3 regions of the Paenarthrobacter sp. E2MeOHC11 genome follow, and region 2 is predicted to be linked to each of the others. Evidence: riboswitches for the same ligand, from Rfam matches in the RefSeq annotation. Region 2 holds a riboswitch; each other region holds the start of a gene.

Region 1 (6,615 bases), 1.6 Mb from region 2:
TTGTTGGCTTCAGCCTGTTCGGTAAGGCGGTTGGCTTGGGATAGGGCCTTAAAATTATCCGGCCGCCATCGGTGGGTGACGTCCTTGGCACCCGCTGATGGCGGCCGAAGTTTTACCGGACATGGTTGACCGGTCCCGGGACTGGCCCGGATGGAGGGGGCTGTCAGATGGTGACGGCCCCGGAGGCGGTTTCGAAGGTGACGGCCAGGATGCCGGGGGTCCCGTGCGGGGCCATCCACTGGACCGCAACGTCCTCAAGCGGCTTTTCCACCGGCTCGCCCAACCACTCGGTGACGCGTTCGGCCGAGCCTGCAATGGTGAGGCTGGACATCTTGACGTCGCTCTCGTAAATCCTGGACGGGTGCAGTGCCGGGTCGCCCTCCCACTTGAGCAGGTACGGGACCTGGGGATCGGCGATCAAGCCGAGGATTCCGATTTGCTGCCACACCAGTTCGCGGCCGTCCGGGAACTTGCGGTTGCCCGGAACAGCGGAGCGGCCAAGCCGGTCTTCGAACGGGGCGAGGTCCTCAACAGCGACGCACCAGCCCATCCACCCTCCTCCGGCAGCTGAGCGTGCACGAACTGCTTGGCCAAATGGTGCTTTGTCTGAAGCAGGGTGGTCCAGGACCTCCACCACTTCAAGGTACTTGTTATCCGCAAGGGGAATGATCATGTTCCGGGTACCGAAGCGCGGGTGCACTCCGCCCCGGACAGCGTCCACTCCCAATGCCGCGGAAATTCGTTCGGTAGTGGCCAAAAGGCCATCTCGTTCACAGGCGTAAGAGACGTGATCCATGCGCATGGCTTCATCTTGGCACTTTGTGATCGGGGTCTCAGCTAAGTCAAGCCTAACTAAGGTGGGATGTGTATAAACCGTGACGGTGGGCGTCATGGAGGGACGCGAAAAGACCGAAAGATTCCACCGGCGTCACAAAGCTGTCCTAGCCTCCGGACAGTTCCTAGACTGGCCCCAGCTCACATCGCACCACATTCCCGCCAAACCCATGCGTTATGAAGAGGAGAACTCCATGTCCCAAGGATGGTCTTTCGAAACCCGCCAGATCCACGCAGGCCAGGAGCCCGACTCCGCCACAGGCGCGCGGTCGCTGCCGATCTACCAGACCACTTCCTTCGTGTTCCCCAGCGCCGAAAGTGCCGCCAACCGCTTTGCCCTGGCCGAACTCGCACCCATCTATACCCGGATCGGCAACCCGACGCAGGATGCTGTGGAGCAGCGGGTTGCGAGCCTTGAAGGCGGACTGGGCGCACTCTTGCTCAGCTCCGGCCAGGCTGCCGAGACATTCGCCATCCTGAACATCGCCGAGGCGGGGGACCACATCGTAGCGAGCCCCAGCCTGTATGGCGGTACCTACAACCTGCTGGCGCACACGCTGAAGAAGTTTGGTATCTCGGTCACGTTCGTCGGGGATCCTGACAACCTGGACCAATGGCGTGACGCTGTCCAGCCGAACACCAAGCTGTTCTTCGGCGAAGTGGTTTCCAATCCCCGCCAGGATGTGCTGGATATCGAAGGCATCGCCCGTACGGCACATGAGGCCGGTGTGCCCCTGATCGTCGATAACACCCTGTCCACGCCGTACCTCATCCGACCCATCGAGTGGGGCGCGGACATCGTGGTCCATTCCGCAACAAAGTACCTGGGTGGCCATGGCTCCGCAATCGCCGGAGTGATCGTGGACTCCGGCAACTTCGACTTCGGCAAGGACCCGGAGCGTTTCCCTGGCTTCAACACGCCGGACCCGAGCTACAACGGACTCGTCTACGCCCGGGACTTGGGCAAGGACGGCGCGCTGGGTGCCAACCTTTCCTACATCCTGAAGGCCCGCGTCCAGTTGCTTCGCGACCTTGGCTCGGCTGTGTCCCCGTTCAATGCCTTCCTCATTGCCCAGGGCCTGGAGACGTTGAGCCTGCGCGTGGAACGCCACGTAGCGAACGCCACCAAGGTTGCCCAGTGGCTTGAAAGCCACGACGACGTCGAATCGGTGGCCTATGCGGGCCTGCCGTCCAGCCCGTGGTACGACCGCGGCCGAAAGTATGGCCCCAAGGGCACCGGCGCAATTGTTGCCTTCAACATCAAGGGCGGCGTGGACGCCGGCAAGCGCTTCGTGGACGGATTGGAACTGCACTCCCATGTCGCCAACATTGGCGACGTCCGTTCCCTGGTCATCCACCCGGCGTCCACCACTCACAGCCAGCTGACGGTGGAACAGCAGGTCGCTGCCGGCGTCAATCCCGGCCTGGTCCGCTTGTCCGTAGGCATTGAGCACGTCGATGACATCATCGCCGACCTCGAAGCCGGATTCAGGGCTGCCAAGGGCGCCTGACGCCCGGGCTCATCACCTCCGCCGGGAACGCCGCCCGCGCCGACGATTATTCGCCGGGCGGCACTTCCGGGTGCTTCTTCGTGAATGAAGCTGGCCCAAACCGTCACACTGTTGTCACATTCTTCGCCAGAACCGCCCTGCATTTCCTAGACTCTTCGTATTAGGTCATGAGTGCCAGCACACAGCCCCGGCTTGCTGGCCGGCAACCCTCCTCCGCGGTGGGGTGCCCCGGGTGAAGACCTGGCCTGTTCGCACGCAAGGCGACGGGCAAGCGCGAGGATAGGTGTCAAAGGAATGACCATTACTGCTACAGCCCTTCCAAAATCCGGAGAAGAAGACGGAACCGTCAAGTATGCCGGGATCGGACCGCTGGAACTTGAAGCCGGCGGACTCCTTCCGGACGTTGTCCTGGCGTATGAAACCTGGGGCCGGCTGAACGCGGACGCGTCCAACGCCGTGCTCATCGAGCATGCGCTCACGGGCAGCACGCATGTCGCCCGTGGAGCCACTGACGAAGAAGGCTGGTGGGAGCAGCTGGTGGGGCCTGGTGCCACCATCGACACCGACAAGTTCTTCGTCATCTCCATCAACATCGTGGGTGGCTGCTATGGGAGTACCGGACCATCGTCGGAAGCGCCGGACGGCAAGCCCTGGGGCTCACGTTTCCCCTTGATCACCCTGCGCGACAGCACGGAGGCCGAAGCGCGACTGGCTGATGCCCTGGGTATCGATGCCTGGCATGCTGTGTTGGGCGGTTCGATGGGCGGCGCCCGGGCACTCGAGTGGGCCGTGACATTCCCGGACCGCGTCAAACGCTGCGCCGTCATCTCGGTGGGCGCCTACAGCACGGCCGAGCAGATTGCCTTCGCGCAAGCCCAGACTTTGGCGATCAGGCAGGACCCGAACTTCAACAACGGCGACTACTACGGCGGCTCTGCGCCCGAGCACGGTCTCGCGCTGGCCCGGCGCATCGCCCACATCACCTACCGCTCAGCACTGGAGCTGGATTTCCGCTTTGGCCGGCAAGCCCAGCACCAGGAGACACCGCTTGCTGCCGCGGTGTTGGGGGAGCGTGGCCGCTACCAGGTGGAAAGCTATTTGGACCACCAAGGGACAAAGCTGGTGCGCCGTTTTGATGCCAACAGCTATATCGCCATCACCGAGGCCCTCATGTCCCATGACGTCACGCGTGGCCGCGGCTCGCTGGAAGCGTCGTTGTCGCGGACCACAGCTGAGTTTTTCGTAGCGGCAGTGGACAGCGACAGGCTCTACTTCCCGGCGCAATCGCGTGAATTGGCTGCTGCGCTCCCGGGCGACGTGCCGGTACAGGTCATTGAGGCACCCATTGGCCACGACGGGTTCCTCACCGAAATCGGGCAGCTTTCAAGCCAACTTCGCCAGGCGTTCTTCGCCTAAGCCTCCGGACGTATCAAACGGCTTAGCCGTTCATGATGTCGGCGCGCTGCTTCATGTAGTCCTCCATGGCGATCTCGCCGTTGCTGAACTTCGCGTCCAGTTCTGACAGCTTCCGTGCCCGGTAGCCCTGCGGCTCGGAACCGCTGGATGCCGGGAACGGCGCAGGGGATGAAGGGCTCGACGGCGGCCCGGCCTGCGGTGGCGCATCCGCGGGGCGGACGACGACCGGCTCGGATGGGTAGCCGGGGTAATTCTGTTGCGGGAAGTTCTGTGGGGGATAGCCCGGACCCGGCAGGTTCTGCTGCGGGTACCCGGGGCCGCGGAAGTCGCCATGCTGGATCCGACGCGCCCGGGAGCGGTTGTACATACGGATCCCGAGTGGGATCAGCCACGAGCAGACGATGATCCAGAAGATCAGATTGTTCACAGTGCAGGCCTCCTAGGTCTTCTCCCAGCTTAGCCCTGCTGCTGAAATCGACTCGGCGACGTCACACCAGCTTGGTCTCCATTCCCAGGAACCGGCCGTAGCGCTCCGCCTCGGCCTCAAGTGCGGCCTGCTGCTCCGGCGTTGCCGGCCGGTTCATGCGCACGTCCAACTCACAAGCCCCGCCGGAAAAGCCATGACGCCACCAACCGGCCAGTCTGCCGTCCAGCAAGACCACGTGCAGGGGTCCGTTGTCCTCGGGGAAATATGGAGCAGTCCCGCCCAGGTAATGCCGGGACTGCGAGTAGCCCATGACGTATTCGTCGTAACACTGAATGAGGTCGACGCGGGGGAGCCCGGAATCCCCGGCAGGCGAAGAATCGCTACCGCTCAAGAGGGCCTCCGCCTCCTCTGCGGCCAGGTAAAAACCGAGACCGTCAAAGGACACCGACGCGAGGCTGCCGGGAGACAGGTCGTCAGCCACGTGCAGGCCCAGCTTCACATCTTTCATGGTCAGACCGGACCACACGGAACAGTCTTTGATGGTGGCCGGCCCGCGGCTGCTGAAGTACCTCAGTGCCAGTTGCCCCAAGGCGCGCTCGCGGGCGTCCCCGGTCAGTGAGGACGTACCAACGAAACCCGGCACTCGTTCCTGGAACAGTGCATACGTCTGTTTCAGGGCGCCACCGGCGGAGCGGACGGGGGTGCCGCTCACCAGGGTGCAGCTGATTTCCGCGTGCATCAGATGGTAGATAAATCCCAGTCCCTTGCTGGGGAAGCCGGCTTGCCCCAGTACTTGGGCCAACTCTTCGCGGGTCTTATGGGCGCCGTCCGCCACGGCCTCACCGAGGATACGGCCACTCAATGCCGCTGATTCCTCATCCACACCCGTCTGGCGGTACATGCCCTTGTTTCCCTGATGAAGCCGATCCGCCGAGAGCCCCATCAACCAGCCGAGATCGTCCCGGTGCACAAAATGCCAGGTGGGCCGGAGGATATGCGTCCGCAGGATCGTTCCGTCTGCTACAGCCTGCTCCACCTCGGTGGAGGTGCTGCCGGCCGTCCTTTGTGCCAGCGACCATCGCGCGTAGGGGAACTCCTGCGACTGGACGGCCAAGAGGTTGCGGACCACCTCTCCGGCATTCCGGGCAAGCGGAGCCCGTAACTGTTGCCTTCGCAGGCGCAGCCGCCGAACATTCTCCGCCATGCGGGTCTCGTCAGCCGTCACTGCGGTCCTCGACAAGCATTGCCGTCACCCTAACGGCGCGGCAAGAGGGTGCCGCTGGAACCGAAGACGGGTCCCGGCGTCGGACGCTTTGGACTGATGCCGTCGCCTGAAGATTGGTGTCGCAGCCTTCGGATGACCCATGGGACGAAGTACTCGCGCGCCCAGACGAGGTCGGAAGAGCGGGCCTCGCGCCATGTACGTGGGGGTAATGGTTTGGGCATCAGGGGCTCGAGTGTATGTTCTACGTTCAGTGCCTCCAGGACCATGGTTGCGATGGTGTGGTGGCCCAACGGGGAGAAGTGCAGGCGGTCGACATCCCACATTTGCGGATCAGCCAACTGCCGTAGCGACCACATGTCGGCCACCACGGCGTCGTGTCGTGCCGCTACCGTACGGAGGTTCTCGTTGTAGATAGCCACCTTGCCGCGAATGCGTCCCAGGACGGAGGCGGCCGTGTCCGGGCCGTTGAACAACACCACAGTGGCGCCGCCGGAGCTCAGCCCGCCCACCGCGACGTCGAGTTTTTCAGCCAGCAGATCGGGGTCGCCGCCAGGCCGGATGAGATCGTTGCCGCCGGCCGAGATGGACACCAGGTCCGGCTGCAACTCCAGGCAGGGACCAACCTGTTCGTCCAGAATCTGCTGCAGGAGCCGGCCCCTGATGGCGAGGTTGGCATACGCGAAATCCCCGTGCCCCCGGCCAAGCTCCTCAGCGACGCGATCGGCCCAGCCGCGGTAGCCGCCGGGGTTCGCGGGTTCGGGATCGCCGATCCCTTCAGTGAACGAATCACCCAGGGCCACGTAGCGGCTCCAAGGGTGTTTTTGAACAGGTCCGCCCGGTTTCAACAAAGGATTGTTCTCACTCACGCTCATATCCTGCCTCGTCACTGCGAACCTACGCCACCGTAGGTTGTTACTTCCGGGTAACTGTAAGAATGGAACCATGACTGAAGCCCCCGCATTCCCCGCGCCCGTTGTCCTGTGGTCCCACGACGAAGCCGAGCGTGCCGGCAAGCCACTCCTGGTCCTGCTGCACGGCTACGGTTCCAACGAGGAGGACCTCTTCAGCCTGGCCGGGCTGTTGCCTGACGGCTTCGTGGTGGCGGCACTCCGGGCGCCGATGCCCATGGGGCCGGGCTTCACGTGGTTCCCCCTCACAGCGTCCATCGACTACTCGCTGGACGCCGTGAAGCTTGCCGCGGA
Region 2 (6,615 bases):
GGAGATCCACATGCCCGCAACCGGCCCATGGGCACCATCATCGAGGCGTTGATCGCCCTCGGCGTTCCCGTGGCAGCGGAAGGCGGCAGGACGCCGTCGGCCCTTCCGTTCACAGTGGAAGGCACCGGCGAGGTCCGCGGCGGCCACTTGGTGATCGACGCCAGCGCCTCGTCCCAGTTCGTCTCCGCCTTGCTGCTGGTGGGCGCACGGTTTACCGAGGGGCTTCACTTGGAGCACGTCGGAAAGCCGGTACCCAGCCTCGACCACATCACCATGACCGTGGAGGTCCTGCGAAGTGTCGGAGTCTCCGTGGACGACTCCGTGCCCAACCATTGGCGGGTCTCCCCCGGCTCCATCAAGGCCTTTGACCAACGGATCGAACAGGATCTTTCAAATGCGGGGCCGTTCCTGGCCGCAGCGTTGGCCACGCAGGGAACCGTCCGCATCCCCAACTGGCCGGCCAGCACCACCCAGGTCGGCGATATGTGGAGGACGATCCTCGCCACTATGGGGGCCGAGGTCACCTTGGCGGACGGGACCCTTACCGTGACCGGCGGGCCGGCGATCCTCGGAGCCGACTTCGACGAAACCAGCGAACTCGCTCCCACTGTTGCGGCCTTGTGCGCTCTTGCCGCAAGCCCCTCGCGGCTGACGGGCATTGCCCATCTCCGTGGTCACGAAACGGACCGGCTTGCTGCGCTTGTCGCTGAGATCAACGCTCTGGGTGGAGACTCCGAAGAAACTGCCGATGGCTTGATTATCCGCCCCGCGGCCTTGCACGGCGGTGTGGTGCACAGCTACGCCGACCACCGCATGGCCACTGCGGGTGCCATCCTCGGACTCGCGGTCGAAGGCGTCCACGTGGAAGATATCGCCACGACGTCAAAGACCATGCCGGAGTTCCCTGAAATCTGGGCAAGTATGCTCGAATCCGCCGGCACGGACGAGGCCAGCAACTGACCATGGGCCGCGATGCACGCTCCTGGGACGAATCCGACGTCCGGATCCGCCCCAACAAAAAAGGATCAAGGCCCCGGACCAAGGACCGGCCAAGCCATGATGACGCCATTATTGGCCGGATCATCACCGTGGACCGCGGGCGCTACAGGGCCATTGTGGACGAAGATTCCGCGGATGAACGCGTCATTATCGCCGCCCGCGCCCGTGAACTGCGGCGGAACCCCGTGGTCCCCGGCGATTTCGTCGCCTTGGTTGGTGATGTCTCCGGCGCCCCGGACACGCTTGCAAGGCTGGTCCGTGTTGAAGAACGCCGCACCCTGCTGCGTCGCAGCGCCGACGACACTGACCCCATCGAACGGGTGGTTGTGGCCAACGCCGATCAGCTGGTGGTGGTTGTTGCTGCCGCCAACCCCGAACCGCGCACCGGGTTCATCGACCGCGCCTTGGTGGCAGCGTACGACGCCGGCATAGAGCCGCTGCTGCTCATCACCAAAGCGGACGTCAAGGATCCGGCGGAATTGCTCGCCAACTACCTCAGCCTGGACTTCCCCGTGATCATCAGCCGCACAGCGGACACTGAAGCCAGCGGTATTGACGCGCGTTCGGATGACGGATTATCAGCACGTTTGGACAGGGACGCCGTGGCCCAGCTGCGCTCCCACCTCGGCGGCAAGGTGACCGTCATGCTCGGCCACTCAGGCGTCGGCAAATCCACCATGGTCAATGCTTTGACAGGGGCGGAACGAGCCACGGGCGGCGTCAATGCCGTGACGGGCCGTGGACGGCATACCTCGTCGTCTGCCTTGGCCCTGAAACTTGCCGATGCCCCGTCCGGCAGCTGGATCATCGACACCCCCGGCATCCGCTCCTTTGGTCTTGCGCACGTGGATCCGGACCGGATCCTGCATTCGTTCCCTGACCTTGAGCCCGGCACGGAAGCCTGCGAGCGTGGCTGCAAGCATGACGCCACAGCCATCAATTGCGGGCTGGATCCCTGGGTGAACGAAGGCCATGCAGGGCCCTCCGGTGTGGCCCGGCTGGCTTCCTTGCGCCGCCTGCTGGGTGCGGACCCCCGGCTTGAAGCCAAAGAGGCCAAGGAACTGGGCACCGTCAACTGATCCTTACGGCGCCACGTCCCCACCGCAGCTAATGATTCAGGATAGTTTGGTGGCATGACCCATCCCGTTTCCACCTACAACGATGACCTGCGCCTTGCCCACGTCCTCGCTGATTCAGTCGACGCCCAGACCATGGACCGCTTCAAGGCACTGGACCTGCAGATCGAAACCAAGCCAGACCTCACACCAGTCACCGATGCCGACAAGGCCGCTGAGGAAGCAATCAGGGGTCAGCTGTCCCGCTCCCGGCCGAGGGACGCCGTCCTGGGCGAGGAGTTTGGCAGCAGCGGCCATGGCTCACGGCGTTGGATCATAGATCCCATTGACGGGACCAAGAACTTCGTCCGCGGCGTGCCGGTCTGGGCAACGTTGATCGCCCTCGTTGACGAGGGAGAACCTGTTGTCGGCGTCGTCAGCGCACCGGCATTGGGCAAGCGCTGGTGGGCGGCCAAGGACATGGGCGCCTACATGGGCCGCTCCCTCGCGTCCGCTACGCGCCTGAAGGTCTCGAACGTTTCCCGGTTGGCCGACGCTTCGATGTCGTATTCAAGCCTGTCCGGGTGGAAGCAGCGAGGAAACCTCGACGAGTTCATGGGGCTCACCGAAGACATCTGGCGAACCCGAGCCTACGGTGACTTCTGGTCCTACTGCCTGGTGGCCGAAGGCGCCGTGGACATCGCCTGCGAGCCGGAGTTGAACCTCTACGACATGGCAGCACTCGTCCCGATCGTTACCGAGGCCGGTGGCCGTTTTACTTCCTTGGAAGGCGAAGACGGCCCCTTCGGCGGCAACGCCCTGGCCACCAACTCGATCCTGCACTCCGAGGTCCTCAAACGGCTCAACCCGGGGCTGGACGACCTCCTCTGAGGCACAGTTGCGGGCGGTCGCGGTCGCGCGCGTTTTCCGAATTTTCGACGGCGGATTCCCCCTTTTGGGGGTGTCCGTCGTTTTTTCTTCGCCGGATGCCCTGATTCTGCCACCGACGTAACAAAGCGCTTAACAATGCGAATCAGCTTTGGAGCGGTCCCGGGCAGTGCCCTAACCTTTTTACAGGTCACGAGTGCCAGCGCTAAACCCCGGTTTGCTGGCCGGCAACCCTCCATTCGCGGTGGGGTGCCCCGGGTGACGACCCGGCCGGTCCGGAACGGATGCGGCAAGCGCGGATCCCCCTATGGGGGTCCCTCTTGAGTGAGGTCCCATGAGCACTGTCACGTTCGACTCAAACATCATTCCTTCTCTTGCCGAAGAAACCCCGGCGCAGGCTGCCGCCGCTTCAAGGCCGCTCTCCGCAGTCACGGGTGCAGAGTTACAGGCTCCGCTGATCCAGGGCGGGCACGTTCGGTACGCCAACCTCGATTACGGAGCATCGGCGCCTGCCCTGACCATCGTTTCTGCATACCTCAACGAAGTCCTGCCGTACTATGCGAGCGTTCACCGCGGTGCGGGTTATGCGTCCCAAATCAGCACGTCTGTCTACGAAAATTCGCGGAACATCGTCCGTGAATTCGTCGGAGGACGCCCCGACGACTCCGTGATCTTCACCCGTAACACCACCGACTCCTTGAATCTTCTCGCGGGATGCCTCCCGCAGGTTGACAGCCTACCGACGGGCGAAGTCCTGTATTTGGACATCGAACACCACGCCAACCTCCTTCCATGGCAGGGTGTCCCGCACCGCAGCGTCGTCGCAGCGTCTACCTTGACAGCAACATTGGACAGGCTCCGCACGGAGTTGGCCCAGGGCGGAGTAAGCCTGCTTGCCGTGACAGGTGCCTCGAACGTCACCGGCGAAATCCTTCCCATCGCGCAACTAGCTTCCCTGGCCCACGAATACGGCGCCCGTATCGTGGTGGACGCGGCCCAGCTCGCACCGCACCGCCGGATCAACATCACCGAGGCGGACGTCGACTACATCGTCTTCTCCGGACACAAGCTGTACGCACCGTTCGGCGCTGGTGTCGTGGTTGGTCGCCCGGATTGGCTCGACGCCGGAACGCCGCACCTGGCCGGCGGCGGGGCCGTCCGTGAAGCCCGCCTGGACTCCGTCAGCTGGGCAACCGGTCCCGCCCGCCACGAGGGTGGCTCGCCCAACGTCCTGGGTGCGGCAACCCTCGCCCGCGCCACGCAGGTCCTCGCCGGACTGGACCAAGAGGCGTGGCACGCCCATGAAGCAGCCATCCGCTCCTACCTGGTGGACGGCCTGGAGGCCATCGATGGCGTGACCGTCCACCGGATCTTCAGCGACTCCGAAGACACCATTGGCGTCGTCAATTTCTCCGTGGAAGGATTCGACGCCGGGTTGGTCGCCGCGTATCTGGCGGCGGAGCACGGCGTTGGTCTCCGGGACGGACGCTTCTGCGCCCACCCCCTGCTCAAGCGGCTCGGCCTGCCCTCAGGCTCCTTGCGTGCCAGCTTTGGCGTCGGCTCCCGGTTGGAGGACGCCACGAGGCTGCTGGCAGGCATCGATGAACTCAAGCGCAACGGGCTGGGTTGGGACTACGTGGTGGACGAGGGCCGCTGGGTACCTGCCAATGACCACCGAACCTACCCGGAATGGGCTCCCAACACACCCGGCACTGCCGGCGCTGCTCCCTGCACCGTGGACTAGAACCCCACCGTGGACCAGGGACGCGGCTAACCCCGAGATCCAAGCTCTCCCGCTGCTGCGGTAAATTCGTAGGGTATATTTTTGGCGACCCTGTGAAGGAGTCTTTGCGTGGCATTGCGTTCTCCGGCTCCATCAAACGGACAGCCCGGCATTCCCGGACCGGCTGGACCGCGCGGTCCGAAACTCCATGCCAAACGTCGGCAAGAACTCGGCCAGAGCTTTCAAGACGGCGGTGAGCACTATGATCGCGTGCGGCCCGGCTACCCCGCAGACTCCCTGACGTGGCTCCTTCCCGATAGAGCAGAGACAGCTGCGGACATTGGAGCAGGTACCGGAAAGTTCACTGCCCTCCTCCTCGAACGCGGACTTGAGGTGGCCGCCGTCGATCCTTCCACTGACATGTTGGAACAACTGCGGAAGAGCTATCCGCAGGTCAGCGCAGTGGAGGGTACGGCCGAGGCAACTGGGCTGGCGGACTCAGCATTCGACGTCGTCAGCGTTGCCCAGGCCTGGCACTGGTGCGACTCCCTCCCCGCCAGCACCGAAATCTCCCGGATCCTGCGCCCGCAGGGAATCCTGGGACTGATCTGGAACCAGTTGGATACGTCGGTTCCGTGGGTCCACAGGCTTTCGCGCATCATGCACGCCGGAGATGTCCACAAACCTGGCTTCCGGCCTGCCATCGGTCCGGAGTTCGCCGGGTTGCAGAGCCACCTCACGGCGTGGGCGGACCCCACCACGCCCGAAGAGATCATGGAGCTGACCAAGTCGCGCAGCTACTACCTCCGGGCCGACGAAGCAACGCGGGCGAAAGTCATGGGAAACCTCGAGTGGTATCTGTACCACCACCTTGCGCACGCGCCAGGGGGGACCGTCCAGTTGCCCTACGTGACGCAAACCTGGCGGGCGGTCAAGGTTCACCGCGCCCTGCCACGGTAGGCTTGGGTTGTGAAGACCAGTACGCCCTCCTCCTCGATCGAGGACTACGTCAAGGTCATCTACTCCTACACGGAGTGGCAAGACAAGCCGATTACGTCCTCCCAGCTTGCCCAGCGCCTGGGTGTGGCCAACTCGTCAGTGTCTGAGATGGTCCGCAAGCTAAAGGACCAAGGCTTGGTGGACCACCAGCCCTACAGCGCCATCAGGTTGACTCCCGAAGGCATGCGCCTTGCCCTCTCCATGGTCCGACGACACCGCCTTATTGAGAGTTACTTGGTGGAAGAACTCGGGTACAGCTGGGACGAGGTCCACGATGAAGCCGAGATGCTGGAGCACGCGGTGTCAGACACCTTCATCGAGCGGATGTCTGCCAAACTTGGCCATCCCACCAGGGACCCGCACGGGGACCCCATTCCTTCGGCAGATGGCTCCGTTGAATTGCCGCACGCCTACCGCATGATCGAACTGGACCAGGGCCACTCCGGCCGTATCACCCGGATCAGCGATGAAAACCCCGATCTCCTCAGGTACCTGGCAGCCGAAGAAATTTCCTTGGACGCTCCGGTTGAAGTCGTCGGACGCAAACCGTTCGGTGGTGCACTCGTAGTCAGGATCGGAACCGGAGCCCAAGGCCGCGAGTTCGATCTCGCCGATGAAGTAGCGTCTGCCCTTTGGGTTCAGAGCGCTGAAGTCCATGAAGGTTGCGTCCTGCCCGCCCTGTGACCGAAGCCCCGCATGAGGTCAGTTGGGTAGCCCGACCGCCCCGCCGTCGTCGGACGCTGCATCCGGTTCGCTGCCAGCGGCCGGCGCCGCCTCCTTTGGAGGGTTCCGGATTCCGACGGCGGATGCCACTGCCCCCAGCACGAACAGTCCCGCCGTTACCACCAGTGCGTTGAAAAGCCCTTGCCGGGTAAAGACCGGGCCCACGATCAGCCCTGCAAAGGCAATGGTGATCAACCCGGCGATGCGCGCCACTGCGTTGTTCACCGC
Region 3 (6,615 bases), 1.1 Mb from region 2:
GGGAGACCGGCGAGATTCCAACGAACCACACCACCGTGCCGGCAACGATGACCGCTCCGGCACGGCGATAGGGATGGTTCCCGCTCATGGCAGCAAGGCTAGACCTGTTTGAGGGCCTTCTCCAGATCCAGGATGAGGTCGTCCACGTCCTCCAGGCCCACAGACAAACGGACGACGCCGTCGCTGAGTCCAATGGCCGCGCGGCCCTCCGGACCCATGGCCCGGTGGGTGGTGGTGGCGGGGTGGGTGATGAGGGACTTGGAGTCGCCAAGGTTGTTGGAGATGTCGATGACGCGGAGGCCATCGAGCAGCGCGAACGCGGAATCCTTGGCAGAACGTCCCGCGGAAGGGAGCAGCTCGAACGTCAGCACCGTACCGCCGGCCTTCATCTGCTTCGCGGCCAGCTCGTATTGCGGGTGTGACTTCAACAGGGGGTACTTGACCCAGCTGATGGCGGGCTGCTGCTCAAGCCACTCCGCGATCTTCAAAGCGGACGCCGAGCTGTGGTTTACGCGCAGCCCGATGGTCTCCAGGCCTTTGGTGAGGACCCAGGCGTTGAAGGCGGAAAGCGAAGGACCGGTGTGTCGCATGAGCTGCTTGACCGGGCCATCGATGAATTCCTTGGTGCCCAGGATCGCGCCGCCGAGCACACGTCCCTGGCCATCGATGTGCTTGGTGCCGGAATAGACGATCACGTCCGCGCCCAGCTCACCGCAGCGCTGCAGCAGGGGAGTGGCAAAGACATTGTCGACGACGACCGTCGCCCCTGCGGCATGCGCCAGTTCGCTGACGGCAGCGATGTCGACGATCTCCTGCATGGGGTTGGACGGCGATTCGAAGAAGACCGCGGTGGTCGGTTCCGAGAGGGCCTCACGCCACTGGTCCAGGTCCGGGCCGTCCACAAAAACGGTCTCGACGCCCCACCGCGGGAGGATCTCGTTCAGGATCACGAAGCAGGATCCGAACAAGGAGCGGGCAGCAACAACGCGGTCACCGGCAGCCAACAGCGCACCCAAGGCGGTGAAGACTGCGGACATACCGGACGCGGTGGCGAAGCATGCCTCGGTTCCTTCGAGCAGGCGCAAGCGCTCCTGGAACGTGGCCACGGAAGGGTTGCCATAGCGGGAGTAGACGAAACGTTCGTCCTCACCGGTGAAGGCCCGTTCGGCAGCTGCGGCGGATTCGTAAACGAAGCCGGAGTTCAGGAACACGGGTTCGGCCGTTTCCTGGAAATTTGTGCGGTCAAGGCCGCCGCGGACGGCCTGGGTGTCAGGGCTCCAGCCGGCGGCGTCGGGATTGAACGTCACTTACTCGGTCCCCAGATTCGTCGGCAGGCCACGGTTCTTCCAACCATTGACCGTGCGCTCCCCGTAGCGGTCCGGTTCGCCTTCGAAGCCCTCAAGGACGTTGTAGGCAGTGAAACCGGCCTGCGTTGCAGCGATGGCGGCGGAGATTGAGCGCTGGCCCGAGCGGCAAATGAAGACGAGCTCCACGGTGTCGTCCTCGGGCGCCTGCTGCTGCAGGTCCTCGATGAAACGGGAATTGGGGATGCCGCCAGCGAGGTTCCACTGGATGAACAGGGGATCGTTCTCGGTTGCCTTGGTGTCCGGGATACCGATGTGGGCCCACTCGCCCTCGGTGCGTACATCCACCAGGATGGCGCCTTCTTCAAGCTTGGCCCACGCGTCCTGCGGGGTCAGGTCACCTGCGTAGCTCATGCGTGGCCCTCGAATGCTTCTTCGTCGTCGTAGTTCTCCAACTGGTCAACGGCGTTGGCGACGGCGGCATCCGCAGTGGCAATCGCGGCCGGAAGGACGACGGCCTGGGCAACGATGACGTCGGTGCCATTGAACGTGGCGGCCGGGCTGCCGTGGAGTACGTAGCCTTCTGCCAGCGAGTTGTGGATACGCTCACAGAAATCACGGGTATCCGGGCCTGTAATCAGGCGGTAAGAGAGTTTTTCTTCAGTGGGTTCAGGCATTGCTGTGCTCCTCAGTCACGCTTGCAGTTCGAGTTGTCGATACGCCGAGTAGTCACCTGAGGCACCCCGCCGGAGAGAGGGTTGCCGACCAGCAAGTCAGGGCTTTGCGCTGGTACTCATTACTCAAGAAAAACGTAACATCCGCGGGCGTCGGGCTGCACTTGCACGTACCTGCACCCTCGTCATGTTGCGTAATCGGAGAGGCTGGAGCTATTCGCGCCTGAGCGCGCGCACCGCGGCCCCGACAGTGGGGAAGAAATGGGCGGGTGTGAAACGGGCCGCTGTGCCCAAGCGGATCAACTTGTCCTTCACCGGTCCTTTGAGCTCGGCGAACACCAAGTCCACGCCTTTGCTTGCGAGCCATTCGTCCAGCGTGACCAGATCGTCCAGGGCTGTGGTGTCGATCCCGGTGATGGGCTCAGCGGCGAGGACGACGTGGGTAATGGGATGTTCGCCCTCGTCAGGGGATTCGTCCAGTTGCTCGCGAACGAAGGTTGCCAGGACCTGTCCGTTCCCGAAGAACAGGGGCGCATCGAAGCGCAAAATCAGGAGGCCGGGGATGCGTTCGGCACCAGGGTGCCTCTCGAGGTCGTGGTAGCCGGGCAGGCCTTCCTCGGAGCCGAGCTCTGTTCGATACGGGTCCCACGCCCTGCGTACGAAATCCAGGAGCGCCAAGGCTACGGCTACGACGATGCCCTGGAGAACGCCCACTGTGAGAACTCCCAGGAACGCGGCGAGCATTACTACGGATTCACTCCGGCTCAGGCTCAGGAGCCGCCGGACGCCTGTTGGATCGGCCAAGGCAATCGCCGCGGCAATCACGACGGCGGCCAGAGTTGCCGAAGGCAGATACGCGGTCACGCCCGGAGCCAACAGCATGAAGGCCAGCACCAGCACCGCTCCCACAACGCCGGTCATCTGGGACTTGGCACCAGCGTCCACGGCGACAGGGGTTCGGGAGGCGCTGCCGGAGATCGGGAATCCCCCCAGCAAGCCGGTGGCAGCATTGGCCGCCCCGAGCGCTGCCATCTCCCGGTTGCCGGACACCCGCTTGCCTTCCTTCGCGGCCAGGGTTTGGGACAGCACTCCCGTATCCGCGAAGACCATGAGCGCAATGCCGGCGGCGGCGGGCAGCAACGTTAACGCGTCTGCCCAGCCAATGCCGCCAAGCGCGGGCATCGGCAGGCCCTGGGGCAATTCCCCGGTGACCTTGACGTCGTCGTTGAGGCCCCAGACCGCCGTCGCAACGCAGGAGCCAACCACCGCCAGCAGGACGCCCGGAACCTTCCATTTCAGGACCCTTGGGACCCAGATCAATGCCAGCGAGGCCACGCCCAACAGCAGCGCGGTGATGTTGACCTCGCCGCCCAGCACCCCAGTGGTGACCTTCGCGAGCTTGTGCCAGATGTCGCCGTCGGCCTCTATCCCCAGGAACGCCGGCAGCTGCGAGAGCGCTACCAAAAGGGCGATCCCGTTGAGGTACCCAAGCCGGATCGGCTTGGACAGCAGGCCCGTGACTGCCCCGAGCTTCAAGGCTGAGCCCGCGAGCATGAAGGCACCCACCAGGACGGCCAAGAGTCCTGCCAATGCCACCGACTTGCCGCTGCTTCCCGCCGCCAGCGGCACAATCGCCGCGGCGATCAGCGGGGCCAGGGCCGAGTCGGGTCCCAGGACAAGGATGCGGGAAGGCCCTACGACGGCGTAGGCGAGCAACGGCACAACGGTCGCGTAGAGTCCGGTGACAGGTGGAAGCCCGGCTGCCTGCGCATAAGCCATCCCGGCGGGCACCAGCAGGGCAAACAGCGCGGCGCCGGCGATGATGTCATGCCGCAGCCATTCACGCTTGTAGCCCTTGAGGGCCCAGACGCTGGACAGCCTGTCTTTGGCCGAAGGGCGGGCGGTTGATGCACTCATACAGCGATCATTCCCGACGCCTCCTGTCTGCGGAACAAGGCGACCGCTGTATGTGGAAACCGGGACGGTCCGGGGCACGTCCAATTGTGACGTCCCGGGAGCATAATTGACCCAGTACGACCCCCTGTAACTTCGCATGAAATCAGGTCGTGGTGAACGGACAGAGCAGTTCTACACTCAAGCCCATGCTGCACTTTGGATGGTTTGTGGGCCACGGATTCGGTGTCCAGGGCTGGGGTACGCCCGGCTACGGCCTGGGCTACGACTGGAAAAAACCCGCCCTGTACCAGGAGGCAGTCCGGGCGTTTGAACGATCCGGCCTGGACCTGTTCATCATCGAGGACTCGCTCACGGTTCCTGATACGTATGGCGGTTCGGCCGAGGTGTCCTTGGCCCACGCGTCCTTCGCGCCCAAACATGATCCGCTGGCATTGGTCCCGTACCTTCTCGCCGCCACCGAACACCTGGGCATCGTGCCGACGGTCAGCGCTTCCTTCTACCCGCCCTTCACAGCCGCCCGTCTCCTCGCGACGTTGCAGCATTTTTCCGAGGGGCAGCTGGGGTGGAACGTCGTTACCTCCGGCAGTGACCTCGCCGCGCAGAATTACGGGCTGGACCAGCAGATCGAGCACGATCTTCGCTACGAAAAGGCGGAGGAGTTCGTCGACGTCGTCAGGCGGCTTTGGCGGAGCTGGGAGCCTGGCGCTGTTCTTGAGGATGTGGACGCCGGAGTATTCGCGGACCACAGCAAAGTTCACCCGATCAACCACCAGGGCGACTTCTTCAAAGTCCGCGGTCCGCTGAACACGGCGCCGCTGCCGGAGGAACCCGTGCTGGTGCAGGCCGGTGCCTCTCCCCGGGGCAAGGCGTTCGCGGGCGGACACGCTGATGTGGCCATTGCCCTGGCCCGTGGCGTTGACGGGATGAAGTCCTACCGTGACTCGATCCGTGCGGAGGCTGCCAAAGCCGGCAGGAACCCCGACGACGTCAAGGTGCTTTTCGTCCTGAAGCCCACCGTGGTTGGTTCTGCGGCCGAGGCCGGGGAATTGCGGGCCCGGCGTCGTGAGCTTACCCAGCGCGACATCGACAGCCAGCTCAACTCCATCTCCTACCTGTCCGTGATCGACTTCAAACAGTTCGACCTCGACGCACCCCTTCCGGAACTGAGCACCAACAGCAACCAAGGGACACTGGAACACTTCGCCAAAGCGGCGCCTCCGGGGTCCACGCTGCGCCAGATCCTGCAGGCGCGCAGTGGCGGAGCGGGAGACTCGATCATCGGCACGGTCGGCGAAATTGCCGACTACCTCGAGTCGACAGGGTCTGAGGTGGGTGGCGACGGGTTCCTCTTCTCGGGCTTCGTTGATCCCGTAACGGTGCATGGTGTGCTGGACAAGCTCACTCCCGAGCTGCGGCGTCGCGGCTTGTTGAGGAAGAGTTACGGCAACGGTGGTTTCCGGCAGAATCTCCTGGACTTCTGATGGCGTCAGCTGAGCCGCGGACCCTTCTTTTGGGGACGGCGCCGATATCTGCGTGGAGTGTGGCCGTGGCTGCTGCGAACCCGACGTTTCACGTGAAACTCAACCAAGATACGTTGTCTTTGCTGGCCCGATCCCGGGATGTGCTTGAACGTGCCGCCACGTCGGGGCAGCGTGTCTACGGGCTCAACACCTTACTCGGATCCGGCCGCGACACCGCTGTGGAGGAGAAGTCCCTCCTGGCGTACCAAATCCAAGTCGTCAGGTATCACAACAGTGGTGTGGGCTCGTATCTGGACCGTGCTTCTGCCCGGGCAGTGATCCTTGCCCGGCTCATAGGTTTCAGCCGGGGCGGCTCCGGTGTCCGTCCGGAAACAGCTGGTTTCTACGTCGAGATGATCAACCGCGGAGTCCTTCCCGCCATCCCACGTGAAGGCTCGGTGGGCTCGTCCGACCTGACCCAGCTCGCCGCCGTCGCTGCCGTCGCAATAGGTGAGGGTGAAGCCTTCGATGCCGATGGAACCTTGGTGCCGGGGGCCAAAGCGCTCGCAGGCGCCGGCCTCCAACCATTGGTCCTCGCGCCGGGCGAAGCGCTCGCGCTGGTTAGCGCCAACGCGTATTCCGTGGGCGTAGGAACCCTCGCCCTGGTGCGTTTGCAACGCATAGCCGAACTGGCCGACGTCGCGCTTTCCCTCTCGCTGGAGACCATCGCAAGGTACGACGGCGGCGGGAACCTCAGCCCGTTTTCGCCGGCTATCCAGGGGGCCAAGGCGGTGGACGGGCAGCGGGACTCGGCTGCTGCTGTGCGTCACCTGTTGAGGGGTGGATGGCTGGAGGACGTCCGTCCCGAGGTCTCAGTGCAGGACGCGCTGTCTTTCCGGGCTGCGCCGCAAACGCACGGGGCATTCCGGTCCTTGGTGACACAGCTCGGTGTTGCGTTGGAAGTCGAGCTCAACGGCCGCGGCGACAATCCCTTGGTGGACGTTGAATCCGGTCACATGGTCTCCGGCGGAAACTTCCAACCGATGCAACTGGCTCTTGCGTTCGAAAGCCTGCGGCTGGCCTTGGCGCATGTGGGAATTTCCAGTGAACGGCGCATCGCCAAGTTGTATCCACCCCAACGGGCCATCCGGGCAAGGCATCTGGAGGCTGCGTCCTCTGAGGCGGGTGCGCCGGGCCTTGCCCAGGAGGAACTGCCCGGGCTGCTGTGGTACTCCGCAGCCGGACTGCTGGCCGAACTCA

The links. A riboswitch is a leader RNA that binds a small molecule or an ion and turns the genes downstream of it on or off. The one in region 2 is predicted to bind S-adenosylmethionine.
Region 1: it holds a riboswitch for S-adenosylmethionine, as region 2 does, so the genes downstream of both, metX (homoserine O-acetyltransferase MetX) here and ACSSVG_RS18315 (aminotransferase class V-fold PLP-dependent enzyme) in region 2, are expected to answer to the same signal.
Region 3: it holds a riboswitch for S-adenosylmethionine, as region 2 does, so the genes downstream of both, ACSSVG_RS13100 (DUF1737 domain-containing protein) here and ACSSVG_RS18315 (aminotransferase class V-fold PLP-dependent enzyme) in region 2, are expected to answer to the same signal.

What each region holds. Positions count from the first base shown of each region.
Region 1 is NZ_CP196673.1:483,508-490,122, reverse strand. Features, by position in the region: gene ACSSVG_RS02280 (CPBP family intramembrane glutamic endopeptidase) at 1-44, shown strand, start outside; gene ACSSVG_RS02275 (VOC family protein) at 164-802, opposite strand; gene ACSSVG_RS02270 (bifunctional o-acetylhomoserine/o-acetylserine sulfhydrylase) at 1,029-2,345, shown strand; SAM riboswitch class IV at 2,509-2,625, shown strand; gene metX (homoserine O-acetyltransferase MetX) at 2,640-3,761, shown strand; gene ACSSVG_RS02260 (DUF2076 domain-containing protein) at 3,784-4,188, opposite strand; gene ACSSVG_RS02255 (winged helix DNA-binding domain-containing protein) at 4,250-5,392, opposite strand; gene ACSSVG_RS02250 (SGNH/GDSL hydrolase family protein) at 5,443-6,285, opposite strand; gene ACSSVG_RS02245 (alpha/beta hydrolase) at 6,356-6,615, shown strand, end outside.
Region 2 is NZ_CP196673.1:3,937,736-3,944,350, reverse strand. Features, by position in the region: gene aroA (3-phosphoshikimate 1-carboxyvinyltransferase) at 1-960, shown strand, start outside; gene rsgA (ribosome small subunit-dependent GTPase A) at 963-2,078, shown strand; gene hisN (histidinol-phosphatase) at 2,133-2,945, shown strand; SAM riboswitch class IV at 3,131-3,244, shown strand; gene ACSSVG_RS18315 (aminotransferase class V-fold PLP-dependent enzyme) at 3,277-4,686, shown strand; gene ACSSVG_RS18310 (class I SAM-dependent methyltransferase) at 4,801-5,625, shown strand; gene ACSSVG_RS18305 (metal-dependent transcriptional regulator) at 5,635-6,348, shown strand; gene ACSSVG_RS18300 (MFS transporter) at 6,367-6,615, opposite strand, start outside.
Region 3 is NZ_CP196673.1:2,790,082-2,796,696, forward strand. Features, by position in the region: gene ACSSVG_RS13085 (hypothetical protein) at 1-88, opposite strand, end outside; gene ACSSVG_RS13090 (O-succinylhomoserine sulfhydrylase) at 99-1,307, opposite strand; gene ACSSVG_RS13095 (rhodanese-like domain-containing protein) at 1,308-1,718, opposite strand; gene ACSSVG_RS13100 (DUF1737 domain-containing protein) at 1,715-1,981, opposite strand; SAM riboswitch class IV at 1,994-2,105, opposite strand; gene ACSSVG_RS13105 (SulP family inorganic anion transporter) at 2,192-3,895, opposite strand; gene ACSSVG_RS13110 (NtaA/DmoA family FMN-dependent monooxygenase) at 4,048-5,376, shown strand; gene ACSSVG_RS13115 (aromatic amino acid ammonia-lyase) at 5,376-6,615, shown strand, end outside.